One region of the Brevibacillus sp. 7WMA2 genome, then DNA from elsewhere that is predicted to be linked to it. Evidence: riboswitches for the same ligand, from Rfam matches in the RefSeq annotation. Region 1 holds a riboswitch; each other region holds the start of a gene.
The links. A riboswitch is a leader RNA that binds a small molecule or an ion and turns the genes downstream of it on or off. The one in region 1 is predicted to bind S-adenosylmethionine.
Positions count from the first base shown of each region.

Region 1 (4,218 bases):
GTTTAGCAGGACAGCAGATGACTCTGTTTGATTGCCACTTTACTTTTGTAGGACCTGCTCCCGTTCAACCGTAATCTCTCGCACGATCGCCGTGATATCTGTGATTTCTGCCAAATGCTTACGATTGAGAATGAAGGATTGGCCGATCTCTAATGCCAGTCTTTCGGCTTCTGCTCGAAGCTCCTCTTGTTCAATTCTATTTAAATCAGCTACACCCGCCAGTCCAATCACGCGTCTTAGGATTTTGCACCCAGCATATCCTGCCGTATCCTGTAAGACCTGAGATACATAATCCTGCCAAAAATCAGGAACATGCGCACTACGCTCCTCCGCTTTTTTATGCCACAGACGAACGAATTGCGATACAAACTCATTCCAGACGTTTTCTATCGTATCCAATAAGTAAAAACGATACTGCTCCCGTTTCTCTATGTCGGCTTGGAGGCCGTGCTGTCCTGCATAATTTAAGACAAGATTAGCGATGATAGCCCCAATGTCAAAACCTATTGGCCCATAAAAAGCAAACTCGGGATCAATCACCTTTGTACTTGTTTTGGTGACAAAAATACTGCCTGTATGCAGATCACCATGCAACAAAGCTTCTGCTCGTGTCAAAAAGTCGTATTTTAGCTTAGCAATCTCTCGACGTAATGCGTGATTCCCCCATATTGCTTCTACGTCTTGGCGGATAAGCGGATTAAAATGATTGGTGTCATGGTCCTCATATGGATCAGTAAATACAAGATCCTCCGTAATTTTACATAGCTCTGGATTAATGAACCTACTCACATTAGCCTTTTTAGCAAAAGGATTCATTCCAAGATCAGAGGTAAAAAATAAGGTATGAGCTAGAAAAGTTCCAATATGTTTAGCGAAATGCGGGTATATCTCTCCCTCAATAAGGCCTGCACGGAGTAGCTTATGATCACCTACATCCTCCATAATCGTCAAAGCCAGCTCCGAATTGTGATGGTATACCTCAGGTACTAAATCTCCTACCAGCTCTCGCTGAATTTTGAGCGCCTCTGCTTCAATCCGAGATCGGTCCAGCGTTAACGGCCATGATTCGCCAACCACGCGGGCATAAGGCAAAGCCTGCTTCACAATGACACTTTTACCGGTCTCTTCATCCGTTATTCTAAAAACCAAATTTAAATTGCCATCACCAATTTCTCGGCTAACAAGAGGCGCAGCTTGTGTAAAAATCGTTCCCTGATTCTGTACGTATAAAATGGATTCTTGAACCGATAACGCTTGATACCCCATATCTTTTCCTCTCCTTTTACCACTCTAGTCTCGGTTGATGTATTGATCGTAATGTGCCAGGGGATGAACGATTCCTCCTAGATTGGCTAATAAGCGATATTTGGTTAATAGGTTAACTTGATACACGCCGACTCGCTCCCAAACTTCCCATGGCTCAAGAATCTTCCACTGCCCCAAATCCTTTGCAATAAAAAAATCTTTGCCACGAAACCGAATCCATGTGTGACTGCTAGGAGCCTCCGGTGAAAATAGGCGAGACCGCGACAAATAATCATCACCATATTCCATAGCAAGCAAGAACAATATACGATGAGCTTCCTCCCAGTTCCTTTGCAATAAGACATGCCAGGAGCCGCTTTCTTGCTCCGTAAGTTTTCCGCGCAGATGACCGAATGCATGACTCAAGGCATTACAGGCATTGCCTGAATCAATAGGCAGTTTTCGCATCTTCTGAAATTCATGTAATAACTGTTCTGCAAATATACTCCAATCGCGTTCTCCTGTTTCGCGAGACGTTTTTACTTGATCCCGAAATGCTTGTGAGATTTGCTTATATTTTTGATAACACCTCATCATGACCCAATACTTATGCTCTGCCCATATCTGTTCACACCATGCTTTGCTTACCAAAGAAAAAGAAAACCTCTTTTCCGAAGAAAAGAGGTCGTTTTGACATGTCATATTCATAAAACGTTCCCCCTTATCTACCAGAATTTTACATGTCTCTGCAGGAATTAGCACCGTGCACATGCCAGGTTAGCGGCTATGTGTCGGTTGCTGGGTTTCATCGGGCCAGTCCCTCCACCGTCTCTGGATAAGGTATCCATTAAGTATATGTAATTGTAGATGAACACAGGTTCCTATCCTGCGTAGCTAAAGCCTCATAAATGAATCGTTAGTAGAAATATACACAGGTAATCCAGTTATGTCAAACAATTTATTCAACTCAGTTTTTATTTATAAAAAGGGTTGACGCATGTTACAAAAAGGGATAAGATGATCTCCAAGAATCAGCTTCAATTTTGACAATTACAACAATTACCTAGCTCTTATTGAGAGAAGGCGGAGGGACTGGCCCTATGATGCCCGGCAACCCTCGCATCGGGATAAACGATGCGAAACGGTGCTAAATCCTACACATAATCGTGCTGTACTGATTTATGTGAGAGATAAGAGAAGAAGATGATCTGTCTATCGGACGCCTCCTTCTCTTGAAGGGGGCGTTTTTAGTTGATAAATTCTCTACCTACAAGGAGGTCATCCATGAGTACAGATCGAATCCTCGTAACCTATTTAACTCAAGCAAAGGATTTACAAAAAAAAGCGGAAGGTATTGCAGTTGGTATGACAGTAGGCTCATGGACGGACCTTCCTCTGGCAAAGCAGGAGCAGCTACGCCCCTATTTAGGTGAAGTAGCGGATGTATCTCCTCTTGAATCCACCTCGTCAGGTGAAACACGAGGTTATATCACGATTAGTTATCCAACCATATGCTTTACACAGGATATCCCTTCTCTTCTTACAGGGGTATTTGGCAAACTATCAATGGACGGGAAAATCAAGCTGGTAGACATTCAGCTTCCTCCTTCTTTTTTACAAGGCTTTCAGGGTCCAAAATTCGGCATAAAAGGAATACGGGAAATAACCGGTGTGCATGATCGTCCATTATTAATGAGTATTTTTAAATCATGCACAGGTTTGTCACTAGAGGAACTAGAAGTGCAGTTTCGTGCCCAAGCAGAAGGCGGCCTTGATTTGATTAAGGATGATGAAATTTTCTTTGCTGATGATAAAGCTCCATTTATCCAACGTATCAAACGCTTCAAAGCCATCTCAGATGAAATTGCAGAACAAACCGGCAAGCCTGTCTTGTATGCCGCTAACCTTACAGGGCCTAGCTCACAGCTTATTGAACGGGCGAAGCAAGCTGTCGATGCAGGTGCTTCCTGCCTTTTGTTTAATGCACTTGCTTTTGGCTTCGATCTCCTGCAACGTCTAGCAGAAGACCCGGACATTCAAGTGCCAATCATGGCGCATCCCGCACTCGCCGGCGCCTATTATCCTAGTCCTGATCACGGCATTGCCGCTCCGCTCCTGCTCGGTAAGCTATTGCGTTTAGCCGGGGCTGATTTAGTGTTATTCCCTTCTCCATACGGAAATGTGGCATTAGATAAGAGCGAGGCTACTCAGCTAGCTAATCATTTAGTCGAGGAACACGGCACCTTGCAACCTGCCTTCCCTGTTCCATCAGCGGGTATTCATCCCGGATTGGTTCCCCAACTGTACGCCGACTTTGGCCTAGATCAGGTTGTTAACGCAGGCGGCGGCATTCATGGGCACCCACTCGGAGCAACAGCAGGCGGTCGGGCATTCCGTGCCGCTATTGATGCATCCGTGAATGGAATCAGTCTTACAGCAGCAGCTTCCGACTCTAATGAACTGCGACTAGCACTAGAAAAATGGGGAGGTTCTGCATGACGAAACAGCTTGTGCTTTTTTGCGATTTCGATGGAACGATTACAGAAAAAGACAATATTGTGGCAATCATGCGCCACTTTCATCCCCCAGGCTGGGAAGAGTTAACCGAACAAATTTTGACACAACAAATATCCATTAGAGAAGGCGTAGGAAAGCTGTTTTCCCTGCTTCCCTCTTCACTCGAACATGAAATCACTCAATTTGCTGTAGAGAATGCCCGCATCCGCCCTGGTTTTGCAGAGTTTGTGGATTATTGCCGGCAGGAAAACGTGACTCTGCTCATTACAAGCGGAGGTATCGATTTTTTTGTTCATCCGATTCTTGCTCCGTTTCAGCTTGATGGCCCAATTTATTGTAATGGCAGTGATTTTAGCAAAGAGAGAATAAAAATTACGTGGCCGCATACCTGCGATGAGCATTGCCAAACAGATTGCGGAATGTGTAAAACTACCATTATTAGAAGCTATGATGCTA
Region 1 covers NZ_CP048799.1:3,226,123-3,230,340, forward strand. Annotated here, with positions in the region: gene mtnK (S-methyl-5-thioribose kinase) at 40-1,266, opposite strand; gene GOP56_RS13480 (DUF1722 domain-containing protein) at 1,291-1,953, opposite strand; SAM riboswitch class I at 1,964-2,087, opposite strand; SAM riboswitch class I at 2,313-2,442, shown strand; gene GOP56_RS13485 (2,3-diketo-5-methylthiopentyl-1-phosphate enolase) at 2,530-3,744, shown strand; gene GOP56_RS13490 (2-hydroxy-3-keto-5-methylthiopentenyl-1-phosphate phosphatase) at 3,741-4,218, shown strand, end outside.

Region 2 (4,218 bases), 1.8 Mb from region 1:
CACAGAGAATTATCCGGTATAAGGATGCCGGATATGCCATGGTGGTTGTGGTATCTGCTATGGGAAAAACAACAGATGTGCTGGTCGATTTAGCAAAGGAATTACATGAGAGCCCACCTGCTCGTGAAATGGATATGCTGCTTGCTACAGGCGAACAGGTTTCCATTGCGTTACTTAGTATGGCCCTACAAAGCAGAGGGTACGAAGCTGTGTCTATGACAGGCTGGCAAGCTGGCATTTTAACGGAAGAGAAGCATGGAAAGGCACGCATTAGTACGATCAACAGTCAACGGATTGAGCAAGAATTACAGCAGGGGAAAATTGTCATCGTAGCAGGGTTTCAAGGAGCTAGCGAAAACGGAGAAATTACAACATTGGGACGGGGCGGGTCTGATACTACAGCGGTAACAATTGCGGCTAGTCTACAGGCTACCTGCTGTGAAATCTATACAGATGTATCAGGGGTATTTACAGCCGATCCGCGCATTGTTTCTCGTGCACAAAAGGTAAGCTCCATTTCATATGATGAGATGCTAGAATTAGCAACTCTAGGAGCTGGTGTCTTGCATCCACGTTCTGTGGAAAGTGCAAAAAAACATCGAGTTCGACTTGTGGTTCGTTCCAGTTTTACAGAAGAAGAGGGAACATTGGTTGAGGAGGAGACAAACATGGAGTTAGGCAAAGTAATCAGCGGAATAGCTCATGACAAAGATGTATCTTCTATAACGGTTATCGGAATGCCTGTAAAAGTAGGCATGTTATCCTTATTATTTAAAGCATTGGCGGACGCTTCAATTAATGTAGATATCATTATTCAAAGCACCTATCATGACAAAGCAAATAATGTGTCATTTACGATCTCCGCTGACGATTTACATAGAACGCTGGAGACCTTGGCGGCTCATCAGGAAGAGTTAGGCTTTGAGCATGTGGAATATGAATCTGGCCTTGCAAAAGTTTCAATTGTAGGAGCTGGTATGATAACCAATCCGGGAGTGGCAGCCGATATGTTTAGTCATTTATCCAGCCAGGATATTCTCATTCGGATGGTATCTACCTCTGATATTAAGGTATCTTGTGTGATCCCGGCAGAAAAAGTGGCGCAAGCTGTAGCTACACTGCATACGGCGTTTGGATTGGATGTTTCTGCCGATGCTGTCGTGCACGCTTAATTTGTTTTAGATAAAACAGAATGTAGAGCGCTTCAAATGGACAGGGATAGGATTGGATTAATCAAGGAGCCTGGTGGAGAGATGTCCACCGGGCTTTATGTGTTTTTTCTGAATTCTATTGACAAATAGTACACTTTTTCAAATAATGGAGAGAAAAACTTTTGGAGAGGGAATTGTCAAATGATCCGAAAACTAACAGAAGCAGATTATGAAGCATTTATGGAATTGGTATCACAAGAGAGAAGCTTGAACTTATTTCTTATTGGTGATGTCGAAAATTTTGGCTTTTCTACCCCTTTTCAAGAGTTATGGGGAGAATGGTCAACAAGTGAACAGACAAAACTCTCCGCGGTACTCCTGCGGTATTATCACTCGTACGTATTTTATGCTTTGGATAGGTTTGATCTCGAAGGGTTCAGTGAAATTATACTTGCTGACAAGAAGCTGGAGGTTTTATCAGGAAAACAAGATTCTTTGCAAGCTTTTGCAAGCCATCTTCCGAAGCATGAGATCAAAACAACCTATTTTGCAGAATTAGAAGATGACTCTCGATTATCTCAGGCTGACATCAAGGGATTTGAGGTGAAAAAAGCCACAGTTCATGATGTCGTAAAAATCGTCAGCCTACGTGATCAGATACAAGAGTTTGGCAGATCTGCTGATGCAGAAGAAGCATTGAAACACACACTGGAAAGCGGTACAGGGAGAACCTATTATGTAGAGGTGAACACAGAAACGGTAGCCTGTGCTTCAACAACAGCCGAGTGTTCGATGGCTGCTATGATTGTTGGTGTTTGTACGCATCCCCTTCATCGTAAGTGGGGATATGCTAGTGCTTGTATGGTAGCGCTGTGCAGGGATGTTTTGGCGGAAGGGCGAAGCTTGTGCTTGTTTTATGATAACCCAGCGGCTGGAGCTATTTATAAACGTTTGGGCTTTCGGGACATTGGAATGTGGACGATGTATCAAATAAAAAGAGAAGAAGCCTTTTCGTTGAAATAGATTGACAATTCTTACTCAAAAGAAGTATGATAAACAGAATTATATAGAAATCTCTTATCAAGAGTGGTGGAGGGACTGGCCCGAAGAAACCCGGCAACCCCGCGAGAAGCGGAGAGGTGCTAAATCCAGCAGGCACACATAAAGTAGTCTGGCAGATAAGAGCGGGTCTAGTCGATACGATCAAACCCCTCTTCTCCGGAAGAGGGGTTTTTTAGCACATAGGTACCTGTACATTAGGGCATCAAGTGGAAATAGGAGGAATTGCATTGAGAAAAGCAACGATTCACAACCTGGCGTTGGAATGTGGCGAGGTGCTCCGTCAAGTGGAAATCGGTTATACAACAAGCGGTACGTACAACTCTGAGCAATCGAATGCAATTTTGGTTTGCCACGCATTAACTGGAGACAGTCAAGCGGTAGGTGATGGTGAAAAGCCAGGCTGGTGGGATGGGCTGATTGGGCCCGGAAAGGCAATTGATACCGATTATTATTACGTGATTTGCACAAACGTCTTAGGTGGCTGTTACGGAACAACAGGTCCTGCAAGTATGAATACGGAGACTAAAGAGCCATATGCAACTCATTTTCCTGTTGTGACGATCCGAGACATGGTACGCGCCCAATACAAGCTCATTGAGCAACTGGGGATTTCTCATCTTTATGCGGTCATTGGCGGTTCGATGGGTGGTATGCAGGTTTATGAGTGGGCGGTTGAATATCCCCAGATGATGGATGTAGTGATCCCAGTAGCTACCTGCGCTCAGTTATCAGCTATGGCCATTGCTTATAATGATGTGGCAAGGCAAGCGATTTGTAATGATCCAGATTGGAATAATGGACATTATTATCCTCAGTTAGGTCCTATTCGCGGCTTGGCAACAGCGCGTATGGTTGGCATGATTACATACCGGACAGCCGAATTATTTGAAGAACGATTTGGCAGGGCCCATCAAGGCACCGTGCATGCCGACTTAGTGGATACTACATTTGAAGTGGAAAGCTATTTACGTTATCAAGGCGATAAGCTCGTGCAGCGCTTTGATGCAAATAGCTATCTCTATCTCCTAAAAGCAATGGATACACACGATATTGGTAGGGGAAGAGAGGGGATTGAAAACGCATTGTCACGTATCAAAGCCAAGGTAGTCTGTATAGCTATTTCCAACGATTTGTTGTATCCAATTCCTCATCAGCTTTGGCTATCCTCTACGTTAAAACAACAGGGGAAGGATGTTGATTTTTTTGCAATTGACTCCGTATTTGGACATGATGGTTTTTTAGTTGAAATGGATAAAATGGCTCAGCTAGTAGGGCCTTATTTTCCTGTCACAGTGAAAGAGCAACAAACCTCACAATTGATTGGATAACCAGCTTATCAGATGTTGAAGAGAAAGCAGACAGGTAGGAAACCATGACAATGACAACTAGTAACGATGAAACGAATATAAGAGCTCTGCACGTAAAAACAGGTTGTTACCCTGAGATAACAACCTGAATGTGTGCAGTTGGTTCTTTTTTTTTGTCCTTTCCCAGAAGAGTGAGTGTGGCATTTGACTCACGCTCTAACCACTTGCCAATCGATCCGGCAATAAAGCCTGTCTCAAACTGTAGGGTGCGTTCTAGTCGGTTTGTAGTCTGCATAGTAAGATGAGGATGAGTCAGGAGATATTCAATTTGTCTAGCTGTACACAAGGTTAATTCCAGCTTTCCTAAGCCGAGCTGGATGAAGGCTAATATCAGATCTTCCGCTGCATGTATATGATAGGTCTCGCCTATCTCTTTCCCCATCCAATAAAGAATAGGAGCTTCGCAATCTCCCAGTAATTCCTGAGTGACTACATTTCGAAAAAAGAGATGACCGGCAAAAGGCATGTTCATTTGTTGCATGCGCTGACAATCATATACTGAAAACTCAGGTAAAAGCTGCTGTAGGATATCAGTAGCTTGTCTCACTCTAGCTCGTCCTCCTTTTGTGCATGATTTCTATTCTATGAGAGAAAAAAACAATTATGCTAAGACTAGGAAAATGATAGGAGTAAATGAG
Region 2 covers NZ_CP048799.1:5,028,168-5,032,385, forward strand. Annotated here, with positions in the region: gene GOP56_RS21705 (aspartate kinase) at 1-1,172, shown strand, start outside; gene GOP56_RS21710 (GNAT family N-acetyltransferase) at 1,353-2,174, shown strand; SAM riboswitch class I at 2,226-2,336, shown strand; gene GOP56_RS21715 (homoserine O-acetyltransferase MetX) at 2,441-3,541, shown strand; gene GOP56_RS21720 (DUF2507 domain-containing protein) at 3,648-4,127, opposite strand.
Region 2: linked by a shared signal. The riboswitch ahead of GOP56_RS21715 (homoserine O-acetyltransferase MetX) and the one ahead of GOP56_RS13480 (DUF1722 domain-containing protein) in region 1 are both predicted to bind S-adenosylmethionine.

Region 3 (4,218 bases), 2.2 Mb from region 1:
ACATCAATGCCAGAGCTTCGCAAATCCTGCGCGGTAATCACCATCTGCTGCGCTGATTTTACTAATAAACCTGAAAGACCAATGGCATCTGGTTTTTCCTGATGACAAGCAGCAATCAACTGCTCTGGTGCAACTTTAATCCCTAAATTAACTACCTCATAGCCATTATTGGATAAAATGATCTCCACTAGGTTTTTACCGATATCGTGGACATCCCCTTTAACCGTAGCTAACAAGATTTTTCCTTTTACGGTTGATTCAGACTTTTCCATATGCGGTTCCAAAAAGGCAACTGACGCCTTCATGACCTCTGCACTCTGTAGCACTTCTGCTACAATCAATTGGTTCCCGTTAAACAGGCGACCAACCTCTTCCATCCCTTTCATAAGTGGACCATTAATAATATCAAGCGGAACATATTTTTCCAAAGCGAGGGTTAAATCTGGGATTAATCCGTCCTTCGAGCCTTCCACCACATAATTAGCTAAACGTTCTTCTAACGTTAGATTGGATACCTCTTTTACAACCTCTTTCTTTTTCTGCCGATAAAAATCAGTAAACGTTGCTAAGGTTTCATCGTTTGTATGAAATAACAAGTCCTCTGCCAGCTTGCGTTCCTCTTCAGAAATCGAAGCATAACGTTCTATCTTTTCGGTGTTAACAATCGCGTAATCAAGCCCGGCTACTGTTGTGTGATATAAAAAGACCGCATTTAAAACCTCACGACCTGCCGGGGGTAATCCAAAGGAAACATTGCTCACACCCAGAATTTGTTTACATAATGGAAAATGTTGTTTAATAAGGCGGATACCTTCTATCGTTTCCTGCGCTGAACCAATGTATTGCTCATCGCCTGTTCCTACCGGAAATACAAGAGCATCAAAAATAATGTCCTGCGGATTAATTCCAAACTGATTTACCAACAAATCGTAGGAACGTGTAGCTACCTCCAGCTTACGTTCACGAGTGATTGCCATTCCCGTTTCATCAATGGTCCCGACAACCACAGCCGCTCCATATTTATGAATCAGTGGTACAACCTCTTCAAAACGATCTAGTCCATCTTCTAGATTAATCGAATTAATGATTGCCTTCCCCTGAGAATATTTCAAGCCCAGCTCCACTACCTTTTTATCCGTGGAATCGATCATCAACGGTGCTTTTACCTTTCTGCTTACGTATGGAAGAAATTTCTCCATATCCTCGTACTCATCACGGTCAGGGTCTGCTAAACAAATATCTATAACAGCGGCTCCTCGTTTTACCTGTGCCCGTGCTATGTCTGATCCTTCCTCGAATTGACCAGCAGCAATCAAGTCACGGAACTTCTTTGATCCAATAACGTTGGTACGTTCCCCTACAAAAATGGGGCGATTGTCGTCCTCAACATAGAGCACCTCAATGCCTGATACAGCAGTTGCATGAGACTTTTTATTTTCTCGTGGTGTAATCCCTTGCAATGCTTCGTGTAGCGCTCGAATATGCTCGGGTGTGGTACCACAACAACCACCCGCTACGTTAAGCCATCCCTTTTCCGCAAATGCTTTCATTTTCATCGCTAACCCCTGCGGTGACTCGTGATAGTGACCATTCTCATCAGGTAAACCTGCATTAGGATAACAACTGATTCCACACAAGGCCAGATCAGATAAGGTTCGTAAATGATCACGCATGAACTCCGGACCTGTCGCGCAATTCAGACCAATCGTGATCGGTTTGAGATGTTCAATCGATACATAAAAAGCCTCGATGTTTTGGCCTGCCAGAGTCGTGCCCATCGGTTCGATTGTTCCAGAAATCATGATAGGCAGCTCATAGCCAAGCTCCTGAAATGCCTGACGTATGCCAATGCCGCCAGCTTTTACGTTCAATGTGTCCTGTGAGGTTTCCACCAGTAATAAATCTACCCCACCTTCCATCAATGCTTTAGTCTGACAATAGTACGCATGAATTAATTGCTCAAATGTAACGCCCCCTGTTAACGAAAGGGTTTTCGTAGTGGGCCCCATAGAGCCTGCTACATAACGTGGCCACGACTCCGTGCTAAATTCATCTGCTACTTCTTTAGCAATACGTGCAGCCGCCAGATTAAGTTCATAATCTCGATCTGCTATGTCATACTCAGCCAAAACAACATCAGTTGCTCCAAATGTGTTTGTTTCCACAATGTCAGCACCTGCTTCAAAATAGGTAGCATGAATATGCCGGATGACATCTGGTCTTGTTACATTCAATAGTTCGTTGCAGCCTTCATATTCCTCACCGCCAAAATCGTCCGCTGTGAGATTAGCCTGCTGTAGCATCGTTCCCATTGCACCATCGAGTATCAATATTTTTCGTGCTAGCTGCTCTTGCAATGTTGGTTTGTTCATCCCCTATATCCCTCCGTAATCTCCATTAGACTTGGCAAATAAAAAAATCCCCTTCCTGCCTGAAAGCAAGAAGAGGATTACTAATGTTCGTTAAGTAGGAACTTACCCCCTCTTATCTTTCAAGGCAAACAGCCCTGCTGGAATTGGCACCTGATCTATCGGTTGCCGAGGCATCTTCGGGCCAGTCCCTCCGCCTCTCTAGATAAGAGAAATCATATTTAGTTAAATGTCCATATGACGTTTTGTTCGTCTTTTGAATACAGGTATCTTAACATTCAGATATTATTGGCGTCAATGGATTATCTGCCAATCTTTTATTTTTTTGTAGTCTGCTGCCCAAATTTTGCTTCCCTTAGGCATAAGCCCACACCAGATAGACAGATATGTATAGACTGTAGAATAACAAAGCGAAGGAGGAATTGCCAGATGAGTACATCGTTTTGCGGTAACTGGGGAGGCGGAAGTTTTAGCTTCATTCTAGTGTTGTTCATTCTGCTGGTAATCATAAGCTGCAGCTGCTGCGATAACTAGCAACCGTGTAGCGACACCTTCAAACATATAACCTTTAAGGAGGAATTCTTTCATGAGTACATCTTACTGCGGAAATTTCTTCGGTGATAATTTCAGCTTCATTTTAGTGCTGTTCATCCTACTGGTCATCATTTCTTGCGGCTGCTGCTAAAATATAAGAAGCTCTTTCACCGGCAAACCTGAATTCGATTACGCTCTTTTTTATCTGCGCCCACCTCTACATGATTCTACAATGTTTCATACCTCCATAAGGAAACCCAAAAACATTACTCAGGTTTGTACACTCACCAATATAGGAGAGGGGAAGGGGCAGGCACATGCCCCTTTCATCTCTTATCCATTCTTTCCTTCGCTTGTAGAAATAATGGCCCTCTGCTAGGATAAAAAGGAAGATAGATGGAGGGTTTTTTATGGAAAACAATCTAGCCTATTTACATACATCTGTGTTTCAGGCCTCATTGATTCCAGTAAAGGTACTAGAAGAGACGGACTTTGAAATCTACACTGTCGTAAAACATCATGAGAGTGAACAGCACTATTTGCATGACCAAATTCACCACCATGATCTTATGACAGGCGGTAATCATGAAACCTATGAATACTATCTTCCTTTATCAACCGGTCAAGCCATGGGTCTTTTATTTGGTAGGGAAGCATATCATTCCCTTACCAAATCTTATTTTGCACAATGGGATCAGCAAAATAAGAGCCACTGATAAACCTTGCTTGCTAGAATGTCTTTTGTTGGGTATACTAGACGCTATATAGCCATGTACTCGATGATGAGGAGAGTAATGATGGTTCGTGCTACTAGCGAGTCAGGATTGGTGGAAGCCTGATAGAACGTCCATGATGAAGCGCACCTCGGAGACGCAGCTTGAATCTTGTCTATTGACAATGTATAGAGCTTGCCGGGTTTGCCCGTTACAGCTATCAAGCAGGTTTTTTCCAATTACGATCATTTATTGGTCTAATTGAAAAGAACAAGAAGAGTGGTACCGCGGGAGTATGATAAAATAACCTCTCGTCTCTTTACGGATTGATTTTTACTGATATCTATCCAAAAGAGACGGGGGGTTTTTTTGCTGTTGTTGCTTTGAACATCGTATGCTGTGTCTAATCAAAGCGCTCTGTGCTTGTATACCTATGGTTATATTTATGTTGTATCCCACTTTTCCACGGAATGATTACATATTCCCTGAAAGTTTAGGTTGATTAAAAAGAAAGGATGAAATAAACATGAATTACAAACAACTAGTAGCTGAACAAATCTCTGCTGCTCTAACTGAAATGGGCGTAGAGGATTTTTCCTGCG
Region 3 covers NZ_CP048799.1:82,518-86,735, reverse strand. Annotated here, with positions in the region: gene metH (methionine synthase) at 1-2,372, opposite strand, end outside; SAM riboswitch class I at 2,482-2,581, opposite strand; gene GOP56_RS24275 (YjcZ family sporulation protein) at 2,607-2,903, shown strand; gene GOP56_RS00445 (YjcZ family sporulation protein) at 2,956-3,054, shown strand; gene GOP56_RS00440 (hypothetical protein) at 3,314-3,619, shown strand; T-box leader at 3,674-3,938, shown strand; gene argS (arginine--tRNA ligase) at 4,143-4,218, shown strand, end outside.
Region 3: linked by a shared signal. The riboswitch ahead of metH (methionine synthase) and the one ahead of GOP56_RS13480 (DUF1722 domain-containing protein) in region 1 are both predicted to bind S-adenosylmethionine.